DNA from 3 places in the Geopseudomonas guangdongensis genome. Region 2 is predicted to be linked to each of the others. Evidence: riboswitches for the same ligand, from Rfam matches in the RefSeq annotation. Region 2 holds a riboswitch; each other region holds the start of a gene.
What was found. A riboswitch is a leader RNA that binds a small molecule or an ion and turns the genes downstream of it on or off. The one in region 2 is predicted to bind cobalamin.
Positions count from the first base shown of each region.

Region 1: it holds a riboswitch for cobalamin, as region 2 does, so the genes downstream of both, cobG (precorrin-3B synthase) here and BLU22_RS06830 (TonB-dependent receptor) in region 2, are expected to answer to the same signal.
Region 3: it holds a riboswitch for cobalamin, as region 2 does, so the genes downstream of both, cobO (cob(I)yrinic acid a,c-diamide adenosyltransferase) here and BLU22_RS06830 (TonB-dependent receptor) in region 2, are expected to answer to the same signal.

Region 1 is NZ_LT629780.1:2,688,355-2,694,844, forward strand. Features, by position in the region: gene cobJ (precorrin-3B C(17)-methyltransferase) at 1-845, opposite strand, end outside; gene BLU22_RS12635 (precorrin-2 C(20)-methyltransferase) at 845-1,588, opposite strand; gene BLU22_RS12640 (precorrin-8X methylmutase) at 1,588-2,214, opposite strand; gene cobG (precorrin-3B synthase) at 2,211-3,554, opposite strand; cobalamin riboswitch at 3,675-3,860, opposite strand; gene cbiE (precorrin-6y C5,15-methyltransferase (decarboxylating) subunit CbiE) at 3,967-5,187, shown strand; gene BLU22_RS12655 (cobalt-precorrin-5B (C(1))-methyltransferase) at 5,180-6,280, shown strand; gene BLU22_RS12660 (cobalt-precorrin-6A reductase) at 6,277-6,490, shown strand, end outside.
Region 2 is NZ_LT629780.1:1,403,580-1,410,069, reverse strand. Features, by position in the region: gene dxs (1-deoxy-D-xylulose-5-phosphate synthase) at 1-881, shown strand, start outside; gene fabI (enoyl-ACP reductase FabI) at 1,163-1,936, shown strand; gene BLU22_RS06840 (bifunctional enoyl-CoA hydratase/phosphate acetyltransferase) at 2,013-2,951, shown strand; gene BLU22_RS06835 (acetate/propionate family kinase) at 2,948-4,135, shown strand; cobalamin riboswitch at 4,219-4,426, shown strand; gene BLU22_RS06830 (TonB-dependent receptor) at 4,525-6,435, shown strand.
Region 3 is NZ_LT629780.1:2,387,394-2,393,883, reverse strand. Features, by position in the region: gene BLU22_RS11330 (cobyrinate a,c-diamide synthase) at 1-1,125, opposite strand, end outside; gene cobO (cob(I)yrinic acid a,c-diamide adenosyltransferase) at 1,125-1,748, opposite strand; cobalamin riboswitch at 1,856-2,079, opposite strand; gene BLU22_RS11320 (bacteriohemerythrin) at 2,295-2,744, shown strand; gene BLU22_RS11315 (OmpA family protein) at 2,828-3,808, opposite strand; gene sigX (RNA polymerase sigma factor SigX) at 3,909-4,499, opposite strand; gene BLU22_RS11305 (mechanosensitive ion channel family protein) at 4,596-5,420, opposite strand; gene BLU22_RS11300 (CrfX protein) at 5,423-5,674, opposite strand; gene BLU22_RS11295 (zinc transporter ZntB) at 5,735-6,490, opposite strand, start outside.

The DNA of each region.
Region 1 (6,490 bases), 1.3 Mb from region 2:
GGCAGCAAACGGCGCAGCCAGTCGGCCGGCGTTTCGCCCGCCGCGCGTTCGGCGAAGCGCAGCGGCACGCCGAGTTCGCGCGCCGCGCTGCCCAGCGCGGCGTCGCTCATCGCATCCATTGGCGCCAGCAGGCCGGCCAGCGCCGCTTCGGCCAGGCCGTGGGCGGCCAGCGCGGCGCGTACCTTGGCGGCCAGCTCGGCCTCGCCAGCCTCGACCGCCACCACCAGCGCGCGCGGGTGGATCAGCAGCTCGTCGGCGCTGGCGCCGCGCGCGCAGCTCACCCGAATGCGCCGCCCGGCGTCTTCGCGCAGCGGCAGGCGCGCCGCGGCCAGCCAGGGCGCCGCACCCTCCACGCGCACCCCCTCGCCGCCGAGCAGGTCGGCGACGAAGCGCTTGCCCTCCTCCACGTCGGCCAGCGCGTAGCCGTCCGGCGGGTTGAGCAGGCAGGTGCCGAAACGCAGTTCGCCGGACGTGGTGATCGCCGCCTCTATGCCGAAGATCGCCGCGATCTCGCGGGCGATATGGTTGACCCCGGCCAGCCCGCCGAGCAGCGGCACCACCGCGCTGGCGTCCTCGGCCACCGCCAGCACCGGCGGCTCCTGCTCCTTGTCGGCCAGCACCGGCGCCAGGCTGCGGATCACGATGCCGGCGGCGCACAGCGCGACGATGGGCGTGCCGCTCTGGTACAGCGCGCGCAGGGTGGCGCCGAAGTCGGCGTAGGCGATGTCCGCCTCGACCCGGCCCTGCAGGGCGTAGACCGGCGCCTGCGGGTAGCGGCGCTGGATGCGCCGCGCGGTGGGCAGGCTGGCGGCGCCGAGGATCACGATTGCGGGAGTCTTGTGCATCAGCCTTGCCACCTCGGGCCGGGAACCAGGATGAGGGAGAAGTACGGCGATGCCATCGGGTCGACCTCGGCCAGCGGCAGGCTGCGCTGCTCGGCCATGGTCGCCCGCTCGATATACAGGGCGCGCTCGGCCAGATTCAGGCGCTCCAGCACCCGGCGCACCTTGTCGAAGTTGCGGCCGAGCTTCATCACCACCGCCGCCTCGACGCCGGACAGCCGCGCGGTCAGCTCCTCCTCGGACAGCACGCCGGACAGCACCAAAAGGCTCTGGTTGCGATACACCAGCGGCGCGCCGAGCGCGGCGGCGGCGCCGAGCATCGAGCACACGCCGGGCACCACCTCGGTGGCGTAACGCTCGGCCAGGCGGTCGTGCAGGTACATGTAGGAGCCGTAGAACAGCGCATCGCCCTCGCAGATCACCGCCACGTCACGGCCGGCGTCGAGGTGCGCGGCGACCTGCGCGGCGGCGGTGTCGTAGAAGTCGGCGATCACGTCCTCGTAGGACAAGGGCGGCGCCAGCTTCTCGGTGGTCACCGGGTAGACCAGCGGCAGGCGCAGCTGGTCGTCGCGCAGGTACTCCTCGATGACGCCGAAGGCGTTGCCGCCCTGCCCCTTGCTGGCCTTGGCCTTGGCGACGAAATAGGCCACCACCGGCGCCTCCCGCAGCAGGCGCAGCGCCTTGACGGTGATCAGCTCGGCATCGCCCGGCCCGACGCTCAGGCCCAGCAGTCGTCCCTTGCCCATCATTCCACCTCCGTGGCCAGCGCGTTGACCGCCGCGGCGGCCATGGCGCTGCCGCCGCGCCGGCCGCGGACGATCACGTAGGGCACGCCGTGGCTGCCTTCGGCGAGCAGGTCCTTGGACTCGGCGGCGCCGACGAAGCCGACCGGGAAGCCGAGGATCAGCGCCGGCTTGGGCGCGCCGGCGGCGAGCATTTCCAGCAGGTAGAACAGCGCAGTCGGCGCGTTGCCGATCACCACCACGCTGCCTTCCAGATGGTCGCGCCAGTGCTCCAGGGCCACCGCCGAGCGGGTGTTGCCCAGCTCGCGGGCCAGCGCCGGCACTTCGGGATCGTTGAGGGTGCAGACCACCCGGTTATTGGCCGGCAGGCGCGCGCGGGTGATGCCCTCGGCGACCATCCGCGCATCGCAGAGGATCGGCGCGCCGGCCGCCAGCGCGGCGCGCCCGGCGGCGCCGGCACCCGGCGAGAAGCGCAGGTCCTGCACCACGTCGACCATGCCGCAGGCGTGGATCACGCGCACGGCGAGCTTTTCTAGATCGGCGGGGATCGCCGCGAGATCGGCCTCGGCGCGGATGATAGCGAAGGAGTTGCGATAGATTTCCTGGCCATCGCGGATGTAGTCGATCATGGAGACTCCGGGGATGAGGGATGGGCGGCCAGCCGCGCGGCGGCCTGCTCGATGTTCAGATGTTCGGCCAGCACCGGGCCGTGGCCGCCGGCCAGCAACTGGTAGCGCGCCGGAGCCGTGGCCAGCAGGGTGAAGGCGGCGCCATGGGCGGCGGCGCAGCGCCGCGGGCAGCCGCTCAGATGGATGACCGCCGCGTCGGCCGCGGGCGGCAGCAAGGCGGCCAGGCGCCGGGCGTCGGCCTTGGTGTCGGCCAGCGCGCGGGCGCAGCCGGGCGAGCCGCTGCAAGCGATCAGCCGGGCCAGCGGCGCGGCCGGGTCGACCAGCAGGCCAAGCTCCGCCAGGGCGCGCTGCGCTTCGGCGCCGCGCGCGGCGGGCACGTCGGGGAGCAGCACGCCCTGCCAAGGGGTCAGATGCAGACGGGGCGTGCCCAGTCGCTCGCTCAGCGCCGCCAGCGCCTGCAACTGGCGGGCGTCGAGGCGGCCCAGCGCGGTCTGCGCGCCGACCTGGCAGAGCCCGGCCTCGCGCTGCGCCTGCACGCCGAAGCGCCGCTGCGGTTCGGCCGGCGCGCGGCGCCAGGCGAGCAGCGCGGCGTCGCGGCGCAGCGCCAGCGCCGGCTGGCGTTCGCGCAGCGCATCAAGGACGGCAGGCGCCGGCAGGCTCTGCAGCAGGTGGCGCATGCGCGTCTGCTCGGCGCCGGCGCGGTCGAGGAACAGCGCCAGCAGCGCGAACACCAGCTCGCCGGCCTGCGCCGCCGGAATCGAGGCCAGCGCGGGATCGTCCCCGGCGCGCTGCGGCGGGCAGCCGGCCAGGCCGAAGGCATAGCGCGGCCCGTCCTCGCCCGGCAGGGCCGACAGCCACAGGTCGTGGGGATGGTCGAGCATCGCCAGCGCCTCGCCGCCGTCGAGCTGCACGGCGAACTTGGGCGACAGCCCATGCCAGCGCGGTTCGCGCTCCAGCCGGGCGAGCAGCGCGGCGGCCAGCGGGCGGGTGTCGAGCAGGGTGTGGGGATCGTGGCCGGCGGCGGGGCTGAGCATCAGGTTGCGCACGTCGTCGCCGCCGGCGCTGGCGGCGCCCAGGCCGGCGGCCAGCAGGCGCTCGATCAGCGCGTCCTCGCACCCAGCGCGCACGCCGCGGATCTGCAGGTTGGCGCGGTTGGTGGCTTCCAGCACGCCGCCGGCACACGCCTCGGCGGCAACGGCGATGGCCCGCGCCTGGCGGGCGGTGAGCCGCCCACCGGGCAGCTTGATGCGGCAGATGCCGCCGTCGCGGGCGGCGACGATGCGCAGCAGGCCCGGACAGGCGGAAGGGCGCGGCGCAGCCGCGCGAAGAGGATGCTTCACGAAAGGTCACCGGATTGTCCGTCGCGGCGACCCCTGCGATCCCGCCCGCAGGCGAAACCCCGCGCCGGCCCGCAGGCTGGCGCGCTTGCAGCATCGGTACACCCCGCCCGACGTTGGCACTCGCGACTCCTCTCGCCGGCAGGTCTCCTGGCTGGCAGGTCGTCGCCCGGCGTCGCCTTCCCGGTTGCCCAGTGGCCTGTGACGCGGACTCGCTGCTGACAGTTGCGGGGGCAGCCACGGTCGGAGCGATGCTCTTCCGTGTTCCCTCTTCGGCCCTGAACGGGCACCGACGAACGCGCTATTATGCCCGCCTTTCGCCGCCATTGCCCTCACAGACCACCACGGGGGCGAATTCATTCGCCAGGGCGCGGCATTTTGGCGGAGACCTCCGCCCATCACACAAGGAACCCCGATGACGCCCTGGCTGACCGTAGTGGGCATCGGCGAAGACGGCTTCGCCGGCCTCGGCAAGAGCGCCCGCCGCGCCCTGCTCGGCGCCGCGCACATCGTCGGCGCCGAGCGCCAGCTGGCCCTGCTGCCGCGCTGCGTGAGCGCCGCGCGCGCGTGCTGGCCCAGTCCGTTCGACCTCGCCGCCGTGCTGGCCCGGCGCGGCACGCCTACCTGCGTGCTGGCCAGCGGCGACCCGATGTTCTACGGCGTCGGCGCCAGCCTGGCGCGCGCGCTGCCGGCCGGGGAGCTGCGCGTGCTGCCGTCGCCCTCCTCGGTGTCCCTGGCCGCCGCGCGCCTGGGCTGGGCGCTGCAGGACTGCACGGTGGTCTCGCTGGTCGCCCGCCCGCTGGCCGCGCTGAACCGCCACCTGCAGCCCGGCGCGCGCCTGCTGGTGCTCAGCGAAGGCGCCGCCACCCCGGCGCAGGTCGCCGAACTGCTGCGCGAGCGCGGCTTCGGCCTCAGCCGCCTCAGCCTGCTGGAGCACCTCGGCGGCCCGCACGAACGGCGCCTCGACGGCCTCGCCGCCGACTGGAGCCTGCCGCCCGGCGCCGCCCTCAACCTGCTGGCCATCGACTGCCGGGCGGAAGCCGGCGCGCAGCCGCTGCCGTCCACCGTCGGCCTGCCCGACGAGGCCTACCGCCACGACGGCCAGCTGACCAAGCGCGACGTGCGCGCCGTCACCCTCGCCCGCCTCGCCCCGCTGCCCGGCGAGCTGCTGTGGGACGTCGGCGCCGGCTGCGGCTCGATCGGCATCGAGTGGCTGCGCGCCCATCCGCAGTGCCGCGCCATCGCCCTGGAGGCCGACGAGGGCCGCCAGGCGCACATCCGCCACAACCGCGACGCCCTCGGCGTGCCGCACCTGCAGCTGGTCGCCGGCAGCGCGCCGCAGGCGCTGGCCGGCCTGCCGGCGCCGGAGGCGGTGTTCATCGGCGGCGGCGTCACCGTGCCCGGCGTGCTGGAAGACTGCTGGGCGGCGCTCAAGCCGGGGGGACGGCTGATCGCCAACGCCGTCACCCTGCAGAGCGAGGCGCGGCTTATCGACTGGCACGCCCGCCACGGCGGCGAGCTGCTGCGCCTGCACATCGCCCACGCCAAGCCGCTGGGCAACTTCGACACCTGGCGCCAGGCGCTGCCGATCACCCTGCTCTGCGTGCGCAAGCCCGTCGAGGCCGGCGATGCGTGAGGAAACCCCGGAACAGCCGCGCCCTCTGCGCACCGGCCTGACCACCGGCAGCTGCGCCACCGCCACCAGCCTGGCCGCCGCGCGCCTGCTGCTGGGCGGCGAAGCCTGCGACGCGGTGGAGATCGTCCTGCCCAAGGGCCAGCGGGTCAGCATGCGCCTGGAGTTCTGCCGGCCGTGCGCCGGCGGCGCCGAGGCCGGCACGCTCAAGGACGGCGGCGACGACCCGGACGCCACCCACGGCGCGCTGATCAGCGCCCGCGTGGCGCTCGATCCGCGTCCTGGCGTGCGCTTCCACGCCGGCCCCGGCGTCGGCACCGTCACCCGCCCCGGACTGGTGCTGGCGGTCGGCGAGCCGGCGATCAACCCGGTGCCGCGACAGATGATGACCGAACACCTGAGCGCGCTGGCCGCCGAGCGCGGCTATGCCGGCGGCTTCGAGGTCACCGTCTGCGTGGCGAACGGCGCGGAAATCGCGCTGAAGACCATGAATCCACGGCTGGGCATCCTCGGCGGCATCTCCATCCTCGGCACCACCGGCATCGTCCGCCCGTTCTCCTGCTCGGCCTACATCGCCTCCATCCACCAGGCCATAGACGTGGCCCGCGCCAACGGCCTGCAGCATCTGGCTGCCTGCACCGGCAACGCCAGCGAGGACGCCATGCGCGGCCACTACGGCCTCGACGACAGCGCGCTGATCGAGATGGGCGACTTCGCCGGCGCGGTGCTCAAGCACCTGCGCCGCGCCCCGGTGGCGCGCCTGACCCTGTGCGGCGGCTTCGGCAAGATCAGCAAGCTGGCCGCCGGGCACCTCGACCTGCACAGCCGCCGCTCCAGCATCGACCTGCCGCAACTGGCCGACTGGGCCGCCGAACTGGGCGCCGACGGCGCGCTGCAAGACGCCATGCGCGCCGCCAACACCAGCCAGCAGGCACTCGCCCTGGCCGCTGCCGCCGGCATCGCCCTGGGCGATGCGGTGTGCGCCCACGCGCTGGCCTTCGCCCGCTCGATAGTCCCGGCCGAGGTGCGCCTGGAAGTCTTCGCCATCGACCGCCAGGGCCGCTTCGTCGGCCGGGCGCTGGAGTCCGCATCGTGAACAAGCGCATCCTGCTGCTCGGCGGCATCGGCGAGGCGCTGGCCATCGCCCGCCAGCTACCGAGCGACGCCATCTACAGCCTCGCCGGCCTCGGCAAGGTGCCGACCGACCTGCCCTGCCAGGTGCGCGTCGGCGGCTACGGCGGCGCCGAGGGGCTGGCGCGCTTCATCGCGGCTGAGGGCATCGGCCTGCTGATCGACGCCACCCACC
Region 2 (6,490 bases):
CCGCCGCTGATGAGCGGCTGATCGGCATCACCCCGGCGATGAAGGAAGGCTCCGACCTGGTGGCCTTCGCCGAGCAGTACCCGGAGCGCTACTTCGACGTCGCCATCGCCGAGCAGCACGCGGTGACCCTCGCCGCCGGTCTGGCCTGCGAGGGCGCCAAGCCGGTGGTGGCGATCTACTCGACCTTCCTGCAACGCGCCTACGACCAGCTGATCCACGACGTGGCGGTGCAGGATCTCGACGTGCTGTTCGCCATCGACCGCGCCGGCCTGGTCGGCGAGGACGGCCCGACCCACGCCGGCAGCTTCGACCTCTCCTACCTGCGCTGCATCCCCGAGATGCTGGTGATGACCCCCAGCGACGAGAACGAGCTGCGCCTGCTGCTGACCACCGGCTACCAGCACCAGGGCCCGGCGGCGGTACGCTACCCGCGCGGCACCGGCCCCAACGCGCCGATTTCCCCGGCGCTGGACAGCGTGGAGATCGGCAAGGGCGTGGTCCGCCGCCGCGGCAGCGGCCCGGTCGCCCTGCTGGTGTTCGGCGTGCAGCTGGCCGCCGCCCTGGAAGTGGCCGAGACGCTCGACGCCACGGTCGCCGACATGCGCTTCGTCAAGCCGCTGGACGCGGCGCTGGTGCGCGAGCTGGCCGCCGGCCACGCGCTGCTGGTGACCGTCGAGGAGAACGCCGTCATGGGCGGCGCCGGCTCGGCGGTCGCCGAGTTCCTCGCCGCCGAGGGCATCGTCATGCCGCTGCTGCAGCTCGGCCTGCCCGACCGCTACGTCGAGCACGCCAAGCCGGCGCAGATGCTCGCCGAATGCGGCCTGGACGCCGCCGGCATCGAGCGCGCGGTCCGCGCCCGCCTGCAGCGCCTCGGCCACTGAGCCACGCCTCCCGGCCGGGAGGCGGCGCCCCGGACCCTACCCGGCGCAGGCGGCCCGCAGCGGCTTCCGTCTGCGGCAAGGGCGGGCCGCGCCGCCCCAGGTGCGGCGCCTCTTGCAGCGCAACAAGGCTGCATCGGATAGAATCCCCCAGGCCCGGCAAGCCTGCGCCGCGCCTGCTGTCATGGCCCGGCAATACGACTGTGGCACAAGCCTCCAGGCATCTGCGGCGCCCCGCGTCGGCACCGCCCACTTCTGTCCGCATCGCAACAAAAGGATTTCTCATGGACCGCATCAACTCGCTCGCTGGCAAGAAAGGCCTGATCGTCGGCATCGCCAACGACAACTCCATCGCCTACGGCTGCGCCCGCGTGCTCAAGAGCCTGGGCGCCGAGTTCGCCGTGACCTACCTGAACGAAAAGGCCGAGCGCTTCGTCCGCCCGCTGGCCGAGGAACTGGAAAGCCCGATCATCGCGCAGATGGACGTGGAGAAGCCCGGCGAGCTGGAAGCGGTGTTCCGCAGCATCGAGGAGACCTGGGGCAAGCTGGACTTCGTCATCCACTCCATCGCCTTCTGCCCGATGGACGACCTGCACGGCCGCGTCACCGACTGCTCCAAGGAAGGCTTCCTGCAGGCCATGGGCGTGTCCTGCTACTCGCTGATCGAGATGGCGCGCCTGGCCGAGCCGCTGATGAAGGACGGCGGCTCGATCATCACCATGAGCTACTACGGCGCCGACAAGGTGGTCGAGAACTACAACGTGATGGGCCCGGTCAAGGCCGCCCTGGAATCCACCGTGCGCTACCTGGCCGCCGAGCTGGGCCAGCAGCGCATCCGCGTCCACGCCGTGTCCCCCGGCCCGCTGAAGACCCGCGCCGCCTCCGGCATCGCCCACTTCGACAAGCTGATCGAGGAAGCCATCGAGCGCACCCCGCAGCACCGCCTGGTGGACATCGAGGACGTCGGCATGACCGCCGCCTTCCTGATCTCCGACGCCTCGCGGGCGATCACCGGCGAAGTGATCTACGTCGACGGCGGCTTCCACATGATGGCCTGACGGCCGCCCGCCTCCCGCCGGCGGCGCCGCGCCGCCGGCGCTTCCCGTTCACGCACCTTCAGCCAAGGACCGAGCGATGACCCGTGACGAACGCGCTTTCGACGACATCATCCAGGCCGCCCTGCGCCATCCGCCGACGCGGATGGCGGTGGCCCACCCCTGCAGCCCCGACGCCCTGTGCGGCGCCATCGAGTCGGCCGAGGCCGGCCTGATCGAGCCGATCCTGGTCGGCCCGCGCAACCGCCTGCTCGACATCGCCGAGGGCGCCGGTCTCGACCTGTCGCCCTACCGCCTGGAAGACGTGCCGCACAGCCACGCCGCCGCCGCCCGCGCGGTGGAGCTGGTGCGCAGCGGCGAGGCCGACTCGCTGATGAAGGGCAGCCTGCACACCGACGAATTCATGGGCGCGGTGCTCGACCGCCAGACCGGCGTGCGCACCGACCGCCGCATCAGCCACGTCTACGTGATGAAGGTGGAAAGCTACCCGCGCTACCTGTTCATCACCGACGCGGCGATCAACATCGCCCCCGACCTGGCCACCAAGCGCCACATCGTGCAGAACGCCATCGACCTCTGCCACGCGCTGGGCATCGCCCGGCCCAAGGTGGCGATCCTCGCCGCCGTGGAAACCGTCACCGCCTCGATGCCGGCGACCATCGACGCCGCCGCGCTGTGCAAGATGGCCGACCGCAAGCAGATCACCGGGGCGATCCTCGACGGCCCGCTGGCCTTCGACAACGCCATCTCCCACGCCGCCGCCGACAGCAAGGGCATCGACTCGCCGGTGGCCGGCGATCCGGACATCCTGCTGGTCCCCGACCTGGAAGCCGGCAACATGCTGGCCAAGCAGCTCAGCTACCTGGCCGCCGCCGCCTCGGCCGGGGTGGTGATGGGCGCACGGGTACCGATCGTGCTCAACAGCCGCGCCGAGGACGCCCGCGTGCGCCTGGCTTCCACCGCGGTCGCCGCGCTGGCCGCCCGCCATCGCCTGCAGAGCGGCGAGGTGCGCGGATGAGCGCCCCGCTGCTGGCCCTCAACGTCGGCTCGGCCACCCTCAAGTTCACCACCTTCGACATCCAGGGCCGCGAGCCGCGCGTGCTGGTGCGCGGCCTGGTGGACGGCATCGGCCAGGCCGAAGGCCGCCTCGCCGCCCGCACCGCCGACGGCCAGGTGCTCTGCGACGAACCGCTGCGCGAGGTGCGCCACGAGAACGCCATCGCCCAGGTGCTGGCCCTGGCCGAGAGCGGCCGGAACCGGCCGGGCGCCATCGTCCACCGCGTGGTCCACGGCGGCGAGCTGTTCTCCCGCGCCACGCGGGTCGACGGCGAGGTCTGCGCCCAGCTGCACAGCCTCACCCCGCTGGCCCCGCTGCACCAGCCCGCCGCCCTCGCCGGCCTGGAGGCGGCGCGCCGCGCGGCGCTCGGCGTGGTGCAGATCGCCTGCTTCGATACCGCCTTCCACGCCACCCAGGACCCGTTGGCCACCCGCTTCGCCATCGACCGCCGCTGGCACGACGCCGGGGTGCGCCGCTACAGCTTCCACGGCCTATCCTACGCCGCGATCAGCCACCAGCTGCCGGCGGTACTCGGCGAGGGCGAGGCCGACAAGCGCGTGGTGGTCCTGCACCTGGGCAGCGGCTCCAGCGGCTGCGTCCTGCACCGCCGGCGCAGCGTCGCCAACAGCACCGGCATGGGCGCCTGCGAGGGACTGATGATGGGCACCCGTCCCGGCAACCTCGACCCCGAGGTGCTGCTCTACTGGATGGAGCACGGCGGCATGGACATCCCCGCGGTACGCCGCGAGCTGTACCGCAACTCCGGCCTGCTCGGCGTCTCCGGCGAGTCCTCGGACATGCGCGTGCTGCTGGCCAGCGACTCGCCCCAGGCGCGTCTGGCGGTGGAACTGTACTGCTACCGCGCGGCCCGCGAAGTCGCGGCCCTGGCCGCCCAGGCCGGCGGCGTCGACCATCTGGTGTTCACCGCCGGGATCGGCGAACGCAGCGCCACCGTGCGCGCGATGATCCTCGAACGCCTGAGCTGGCTGGGGTTCGCCCTCGACGCCGCGACCAACGCCGCCCAGGCCGTCCATGGCGGCGCCGCCCGCCTGAGCAGCGCCGACAGCCAGCGCGGCATCTGGGTGATCCCCACCGACGAGGAAGGCCAGATGGCCCGCGAGGCCATGGCCCTGCTCGCCGGCTGAAGCGCCCCGGCGCCGGCCCTCCCGCCGGCGCCGCAGGGCGCCCCGCGATTGCTTTCGCCGCCGCCAGCCCGTAAGGTGCGCGGCGTTTTGCATTCCGTCAGGGTGCGCAGGCCTGGCCTGCGTTAAACGGGAAGCCGGTGCGCTCCATGGGAGCAAGGCCGGCGCTGCCCCCGCAACGGTAATCGACCGCAGGCCTCGGCCTGCCACCTTGCCCAACGGCCACTGGGGATTCCCCGGGAAGGCGGGCCAAGGGTCGACAGCCCGGAGACCGGCCCCGACGGATTCGACAGGTGTTGCGGAGGGCCGCACCGTCAGTCGCGCGCCGTCCGGCGCGTCTCTGCTTTCTGCCCTCCTCGAAAGTCTGCCCCATCACTTTTGAGGATTCCTCGATGAAGCTTTCCCCTCTGGCGCTGGCCGTTGCCCTGGCGCCGGGCCTTGTTTTGGCCGAAACCGAACAGACCAGAAAGAACAGCGAACTGCCCCCCCTGGTGGTGACCCGCGCCACCGCACTGCACAACCCGGTACCGAGCAGTGTGGCGGTCATCGACCGCCAGCAGATCGAAGCCAGCGCCAGCCACGACCTGCTCGACCTGCTGCGCAGCCAAGCGGGCCTGCAGGTCCGCGACACCATGGGCGACGGCAACCGGGTTGCGCTCAGCCTGCGCGGCTTCGGCGAGAACGCCGGCAATAACACGCTGATCCTGGTCGACGGCCGCCGCCTCAACCAACCCAGCCTGGCCACCCCGGATCTCAACGCGGTACCGCTGGACAACATCGAGCGCATCGAGATCATTCGTGGCACCGGCACCGTGCTGTACGGCGACCAGGCCGTCGGCGGGGTGATCAACATCGTCACCCGCACGCCGCAGCACAACGAGGCCTATGTCGAGACCAGCATCGGCAGTCACGACCTCGAAGCTTACCGGGGTCGCCTGTTCCAGCAGCTGGGCGGAGGTTTTTCGCTGTACGCCAGCGGCGAAACCCGCAACAGCGACAACTACCGCGACCACAACAATGCCAGCTACAGCAATGCCTTCACCCGCCTGCGTTATGACCATGCCGCTGGCCATGCGCTGTACGAATACCAGACGGTAGACGACGAACTGCTGTATCCGGGCTCGCTCACGCTCGACCAGCGCCGGGCCGACCGCAAGCAGAGCCTGTCCAGCGACTGGAACGACAGCAAGACCCAGGTACACCGCTTCGCCCTCGAGCAGCGTCTGAACGCGATCTGGACCGCCAATTTCGACTACAGCCACAGCGATCAGGATGGCGTCGGCCAGTTTTGGACCCCGTTCGAGCAGGGCACCCGCATCGAAAGCCTCAGCCCGCGCCTGACCGCCCGCTGGGACAGCAGCCTCGGCCGCAGCGAATGGCTGCTCGGCCACGACCACATCACCAGCGACTATGAGCTGTCCTCCTCCAGCACCGAGTTTCGCCAGACCCTGCGCGACTGGTATACCCAGCTCAGCCAGCCGCTCGGACATGACCTGACCCTGACCCTCGGCTACCGCGCCAGCGAGGCGGAAGACCGCAATCATGCGGCCAACCGCAGCCATTCCGACCGAGAGGACAGCAGCAGCATCGGCCTGAGCTGGCAGGCCAACCAGCAGACGCGCCTGTTCATCAAGCGCGAGGACGTGCTGCGCTGGGCCAACGTCGACGAGAATGGCTTTACCCTGCCCGGCACCACCTTCCTCAAGCCGCAGACCGGCGAATCCTGGGAAAGCGGGATCGAATGGAGCGACGGCCGTCAGCGCTACCAGGCCAGCCTGTACCGCCTCGAACTGAATGACGAGATTCTCTACGACGCGATCATCGCCAATCCTGCGTCCCAGAATGGGCGCGGTGCCAACATCAATCTGGACAAGACCCTGCGCAAGGGGCTGCTGCTGGAGGCCGAACGCCAGTTGAGCGAGCGCCTGAGCATCGGCGGCCAGTACAGCTTCACCGACGCCGAATACCGCGCCGGCAGCTTCCAGGGTAACGACGTACCCTGGGTCGCCCGCCACAGCGGCAGTATGCACGTCGGCTATGAGCTTCTGCCCGGCCTGACAAGCCAGCTGGAAGCCGTCTACACCGGCCGCCGCCACTACTCGAGCGACGATGCCAACAGCCTGCGCAAGGCCGGCAGCTACACCCTGCTCAACGCGGCCTTGCGCTACGACTACCGGCAGTTCAATGCCAAGCTGCGCATCAACAACCTGACCGGCAAGCGCTACGATGCCTTCGCCAGCGCCAACAGCCGCTACCCGGCACCGGAAGAAGACGTGCAGCTCAGCGTCGGCTACCGCTTCTGACCAGGGCACCAGCCTGCACTCCGCCTCGGGGATGCAGGCTGGCGCGCAGCGTCAG
Region 3 (6,490 bases), 980 kb from region 2:
GCTGTGGCCGCGCAGGCGCTCGCCGTCCAGTTCGACCTCCTGCATGGCCAATGCCACCAGTTTCGGCTGCATGACCGCCTCGCCCGGCAGCAGGCCGAGCATCGGCGCGCGCTGGCCATGCACGTCGGTCAGACCGTCGAGCAGGTAGAGCATGCCGCCGCATTCGGCGAGGATCGGCTTGCCGGCGGCGTGATGGACACAGATCGCCGCACGCATTGGCGCGTTGTCCGCCAGACGCTGCAGGTGCAGCTCCGGGTAGCCGCCGGGCAGGTAGAGGCTGTCCACCTCGGGCAGCCGCGCGTCGGCGAGCGGCGAGAAGAAGTGCAGCTCGGCGCCCAGCTCGCGCAGCAGGTCGAGGTTGGCCGGATAGACGAAGGCGAAGGCGGCATCGCGGGCCACGCCGATGCGCACCCCGGCGAGCAACGGCGCGCAGTCCAGCGGTGCCGGGGCGGCGAACGTCACCGGCGCCGGCAGGTGCAGCGCGGCGCTCTGCGCCAGGCTCGCCGCGGCGCGTTGCAGGCGGGTGTCGAGGTCGTCCAGCTCGGCGGCCTGCACCAGCCCGAGGTGCCGGCGCGGCAGCTCGATGGCCGCCTCGCGCGGCAAGGCGCCATACCAGGGCAGGTGCGCCGGCAGGCAGGCCTGCAGGATCTCGCCGTGGCGTGCGCTGCCGACCCGGTTGGCCAGCACGCCGGCGAACGGCAGATCGCTCTGGTAGCTGGCCATGCCGTGGGCGATGGCGGCGAAGGTCTGCGCCATGGCGCTGGCGTCGATCACCGCCAGCACCGGCACGCCGAAGCGCCGCGCCAGTTCGGCGGCCGAGGGGCTGCCGTCGAACAGGCCCATCACCCCTTCGATGAGGATCAGGTCGGCCTCGCCGGCCGCCTGCCACAGGCGCCGCCGGCACTCCTCCTCGCCGACCAGCCAGAGGTCCAGCGGGTAGACCGCAGCGCCCGAGGCGCGGGCGAGGATCATCGGGTCGAGGAAGTCCGGACCGCATTTGAACACCCGCACCCGCAGCCCCTGGTCGACGTAGTGACGGGCCAGCGCGGCGGTGACGGTGGTCTTGCCCTGTCCGGAAGCGGGCGCGGCGACCAGCAGGGCCGGGCAGCGGCGCGACGCGGCCATCAGAACTCCACCCCCTTCTGCGCCTTCACCCCGGCCTGGAAGGCGTGCTTGACCAGCGCGATGTCGCTGACCGTATCGGCCGCCTCGATCAGGCCGGGCAAGGCGCCGCGCCCGGTGATCACCACATGCTGCATCGGCGGACGCGCGGCGAGGTCGGCCAGGACGCGTTCGAGCGGCAGGTAGCCGTGCTTGAGGGCGATGTTCAGCTCGTCGAGGATCACCAGGGCGATCTGCGGATCGCCGAGCAGTTCGCGGGCCACCGCCCAGGCCGCTTCGGCCTTCTCGATGTCGCGCTGGCGGTTCTGGGTTTCCCAGGTGAAGCCCTCGCCCATCACGAAGTAGCGCACCTCGTCGGGGAAGCGGCGGAAGAAGGCTTCCTCGCCGGTGGTCGCGGCGCCCTTGATGAACTGCACCACGCCGGCCTTGAGGCCGTGGCCGAGGGCGCGCGCCAGCATGCCGAAGGCGGCGCTGCTCTTGCCCTTGCCGTTGCCGCTGTTGACCAGCAGCAGGCCGCGCTCGGCGCTGGCTTCGGCGATCCGTGCGTCGATCAGCGCCTTCTTGCGCTGCATGCGCGCCACGTGGCGCTGGTCGCGTTGCTGGTCCTGGATGTCGCTGTCGTGCATGTCTGTCTCCGCTGTGCGCTCCCCGCGCAGGGTGGCCACGCAGGACGACAGCGACGACGGGCGACGGCGGCGAGCGCCGCACCACCCGACGGCCAGCGCCCTCCGCGATACCGTGGATGCCACAGGCCGGTCTCCGGGCTCGCGAGTGGCGCCTGTCGCGCCCGAAACCGCGCCTTCCCGTGCCAAGCACAGTGGCCCATGCGGTTTCTCGACTCGCCTACCGTTGCGGGGGCAGCGCCGGCCTGGTCCGCGATGGCAGCGAACGCACCGGCTTCCCTGTTTCACCCCGCCGAGCCGGCGGCTGGGGGGCACCTGAAGCAGGCCGGCAGGTTAGAGACTTGTGTGACGGGCGTCAAACGCGCGTCCGCACACGCCATCGCAGAACAAATGTGCCGGGCGTCACAGTTGGCGCACGGACTGCGGCAGAGCCCGCGTCCCTCATGTGGTCTTTCGCCGCAGCCCGTGCTATGAAACGGCCTGCACCGCCCATAGCGGCACGCAGCCATCGGCACATGACCGCCAGACGTCAAAAGAAAGGAATGCAGCATGGGGATCGTCATTTCCTGGTCGCCGGAATTCGCCACCGGCATCGACATCATCGACGAGCAGCACAAGCGTATCTTCGAGTATCTGGCGGAGATCGATCAGGCCATCACCACCCAGTCGGTCGAGGCGGTGGAGCACGTGATCCACGAGCTGATCGACTACGCCATCTCTCACAACACCTTCGAGGAGAGCCTGATGGAGAAGGCCGGCTATCCCATGCTGGATGCCCACCATCAGGTGCACGAAGCCTTCAAGGCACGCGCCCATGGCTATGCCCAGCGCCTGGAAAACGGCCAGGACCCGTTCCGACTGGCCCGCGAGGTGCGCACCGACATCGGCCTGTGGCTGATGAACCACATCAAGCGCGAGGACAAGCACTACGCGCCCTTCGTCAAGAAGAGCCTCGACGGCGGCTTCGTCTCGCGGATGCTGGGCAAGTTCTTTCGCTGAAACCTGCGCAACGACGGCGCCACAAACGACAAGGCCCGCATCTTGCGATGCGGGCCTTGTGCGTTCAACGCCTGGTCAGCCGATCACTGCTTGATCTGGGCTTCCACTTCGGCCTCCACGCGACGGTTCACCGCGCGGCCGGCGTCGGTGGCGTTGTCGGCGACCGGGCGGGACTCGCCGTAGCCGACCGAGTTGACGCGACCGGCATCGACGCCGTACTGGTTCACCAGCACCTGGCGCACGGCCGCGGCACGGCGCTCGGAGAGCTTCTGGTTGTAGGCGTCGGTGCCGACGGAGTCGGTGTGACCTTCAACCACGGTGGTGGTCTGCGGGTACTGGTTCATGAAGTCGGCCAGGTTCTGGATGTCGCCGTAGCTTTCCGGCTTGACCTGGGCCTTGTCGAAGTCGAACTTCACGTCCAGCTCGACACGCACCACTTCCGGTACCGGCTCGGCCACCGGAGCCGGCGCTTCGACCAGCGGAGCCGGCTCGGCCACCGGAGCCGGGGCCGGCTGGCTGCCGCCACCGAAGTTCATGCCAACGCCGACGCCGGCCATCCACTCGGTCTGCTCCTGATCCAGACCGTGCATCATGTCCAGACCAGCCTTGAGCAGGACGTTCTCGGAGACGTAGTACTTCACGCCGGTACCGACGGTAGCCAGGGTGCTCTTGTTCTGGCCGCGGCCGTAGGTGTTGTCCAGCTCCTGGTGGGCGAAGCCGGCGGACACGTAGGGACGCAGGCTGCGCACGCCCGGAGTGCCGAAGTGGTAGGCGGCTTCCAGGGCGGTCAGGTGGCCGTCGATTTCCTGGCCACGGGCCAGGCCTTCGCCTTCCAGGCTCTTGTAGACACCGTGGGACAGGTTCAGCGACACGTCGTCGGTCAGGAAGTAACCGAGGCTGCCACCGAACAGGTTGCCGTTGGTGATGTCGTGGGTGCTGTCTGCGAAGTAGCGCTTGCCGAACGCCTCGACTTCGACCGAACCCTGGCCCTGTGCCAGAGCGCCCAGCGAAGTTGCGGCAACCAGAGAACCAATGACCAGGCCCAAGGTGTTTTTCAGTTTCATCCGTTAAATCCCCATCTAGGTAGTTTGCAAGCTGCCACCGTCAGACCGGCAACAAGGCAGATAGTTTAACACGCGGCTTGGAAGCGCCGGAAATCCTCGCTCAGTCTTCCGCGCCAGTGCCGAACTTTTCGCGCAGACGATCCAGCGCGCGCTTGTAGCGCATTTTGGTGGCACTCAGGCCCATGTGCATGATGTCGGCGATCTCCTGGAACTCCAGTTCGGCGACGAAACGCAGCACGAGAATCTCGCGATCGATCGGGTTGACGTGCGCCAGCCAACGGTCGAGCCCGCCGCGCTCCTCGATCTTCGGCGTCTTGTCCTCGGAGGCTTCCTCCTGAGGGTCGAGACTCAGCGCATCGATCAGCCGCCGCTTGCGCCGTTCCTTGCGGTACTGGGTGATGCACTCGTTGTAGGTGATGCTGTACAGCCAGGTCTTGAACTTCGACTTGCCTTCGAAGTTCTTCAGCCCGTAGAGCACCTTGAGCATGATTTCCTGACAGACATCGTCGGCATCGCGGTCATTGCCCAGATAGCGCGCACAGACATTGAACAAGGTGCGCTGATAACGGCGCATCAGTTCCTCATAAGCGCGCGTGACATGGAACAGCTCCTCGCGCGCACGCTGCACCAGCTCCTCGTCGGTAAGCTCGCGGGGGTCGTAGCGCAGGGACTGGGGGTGGGGCTTGTTCAAGCGAATCGGGCCGGCATCGGGTCGTCAGGGGGAGGCCCACCACTAGGGGCGGGCGAAGGGACAGCCGGGTAATCTAGCAGGAAACCCGCAGAGAATTCAGCGACTACGCACCTGTTGCGACAGGAGGAGGCTGTTGCTGAGGGTGACCAGCTCGCCCTCCTCGTCCAGCAGGATGGTCTTCACCGTGCCGATTTCCTCGATGGTGCCCTCGATCTCGCCGACGCGGATCTGCTGGCCGACCTCGTAGAGTTCGCGCAGGTAGATGCCGGCGACGATCTGCGCCACCACCTCGCGACTGCCCAGCCCCAGCGCCAGCGCCAGCGCCAGGCCTACGGCGGCGAGCACGATGGCGATGACGATGTTGAGCAGCTCGGTCTTCACTTCCAGCTGGCCGATGGCCACCGAGATGCTGATGACGATCACCATGGCCTGGGCGATGCGTCCCAGGCTGCTGCCGTACTCCAGCCCCACGCCTTCGGCGGCGCCGCGCACCAGGCCGCTGGCCAACTGCGCCAGCAGCACGCCGGCCAGCAGGACCAACGCCGCGCCGAACACCTTGGGCAGGTACAGGGCGAACAGGTCGAGGGTCGCCGAGACCCGCTGCAGGCCCAGGGACTCGGCGGCCGAAACCAGAAACACCAGCAGCACGAACCAGTAGACGATCTTGCCGATCAGCGTCGACACCTCGATCTTCAGGCCGGCGCGCTCGAGCAGTTTGGTCAGCCCGGTGCCGGCCAGCAGGCGGTCGAGGCCGAGCTTGCCGAGCAGCTTGGACAGCAGGGTATCGAGCAGCTTGGCGACCACGAAGCCGAGCACCACCACCAGCACGGCGCCCAGCAGGTTGGGAATGAAGCCGGCCAGCTTGCTCCACAGAGTGCTCATCGCGCTGAGCAGGCCTTGGGTCCAGATATCGAATTCCATCTTCACTCAGCCTTATGCGCCGGTGGCGCAGGAGTACGCAGACGACGGGTGGCCGACACCTTGTGACGGGTCGTGCCGCTGTTGAGGGCGATCGTCAGCGCGTCGAACCAGTGTCCGAGCAGCTTGAACAGATCGCCCACGCCGACCTGACGATTGGCGGTCTTCAGCACGCGATCCAGGCGGGCGCTATCGGCCGATTCGGCGGCCTTGCCCTTGAGCAGGTCGCGCAGGGATTCTTCGAAGGGATCGTGCATGGTTGAGGCAACCCCCGGGAGGTGTTCCATCAAGACGCGAAGCGCACGCCGCGGGTCACATTACAACCAGCGCAGGCGGCGGAACAGCCACCACTGGAACGCCGCCATCAGGGCGATCAGCCCGCAGGCGGCGAAGAAGCCCAGCGGATGCTCGGCGCCGGGAATCCCGCCCAGGTTGATGCCGAGCAGGCCGGTGACGAAACTCATCGGCATGAAGAAGCCGGTGACGATACCGAGCATGTACATGGTGCGGTTCATCCGCTCGGTGACCCTGCGGTGCTCGGCCTCCTGCAACAGGCTGACCCGCTCGCGGGCCAGCTCCAGCTCTTCGAGGTGGCGGGTCAGGCGGTTGTGCAGTTCGCTCCAGCGGTCGCAGTCGTCCGCGGCCAGCCAGGACAGGTGGTTGCGTGCCAGCTGGGCGTAGATCTCGCGCTGCGGCGCCAGGTAGCGGCGCAGGCCGGCGGCGCGGCGGCGCAGGGCCAACAGCAGACTGCGGTCGGGTACCGCCTTCTCGTTGGCCTCCAGGGCATCTTCGACACCATCGAGCTGCTCGCCCAGATCGGCAATCAGCGCATCCGCCCCATCGGTTAGGGCACCGGCGAGAAACAGCATCACCTGCGAGGCGGTGCGCGGGCCCTCGCCGCGCTCGAAGGCCTCGCACAGCGCCGTCACGGCCCGCAGCGGGCGCTGGCGCAGGGAGATCACCTGGCGCACATCGACATAGATGCGCAGGGATACCATGTCTTCGGGCGCGGCGCCGGGATTGCGATTGACTCCGCGCAGGAACACCAGCAGGCGTTCGGCGCCCAGCGGCAC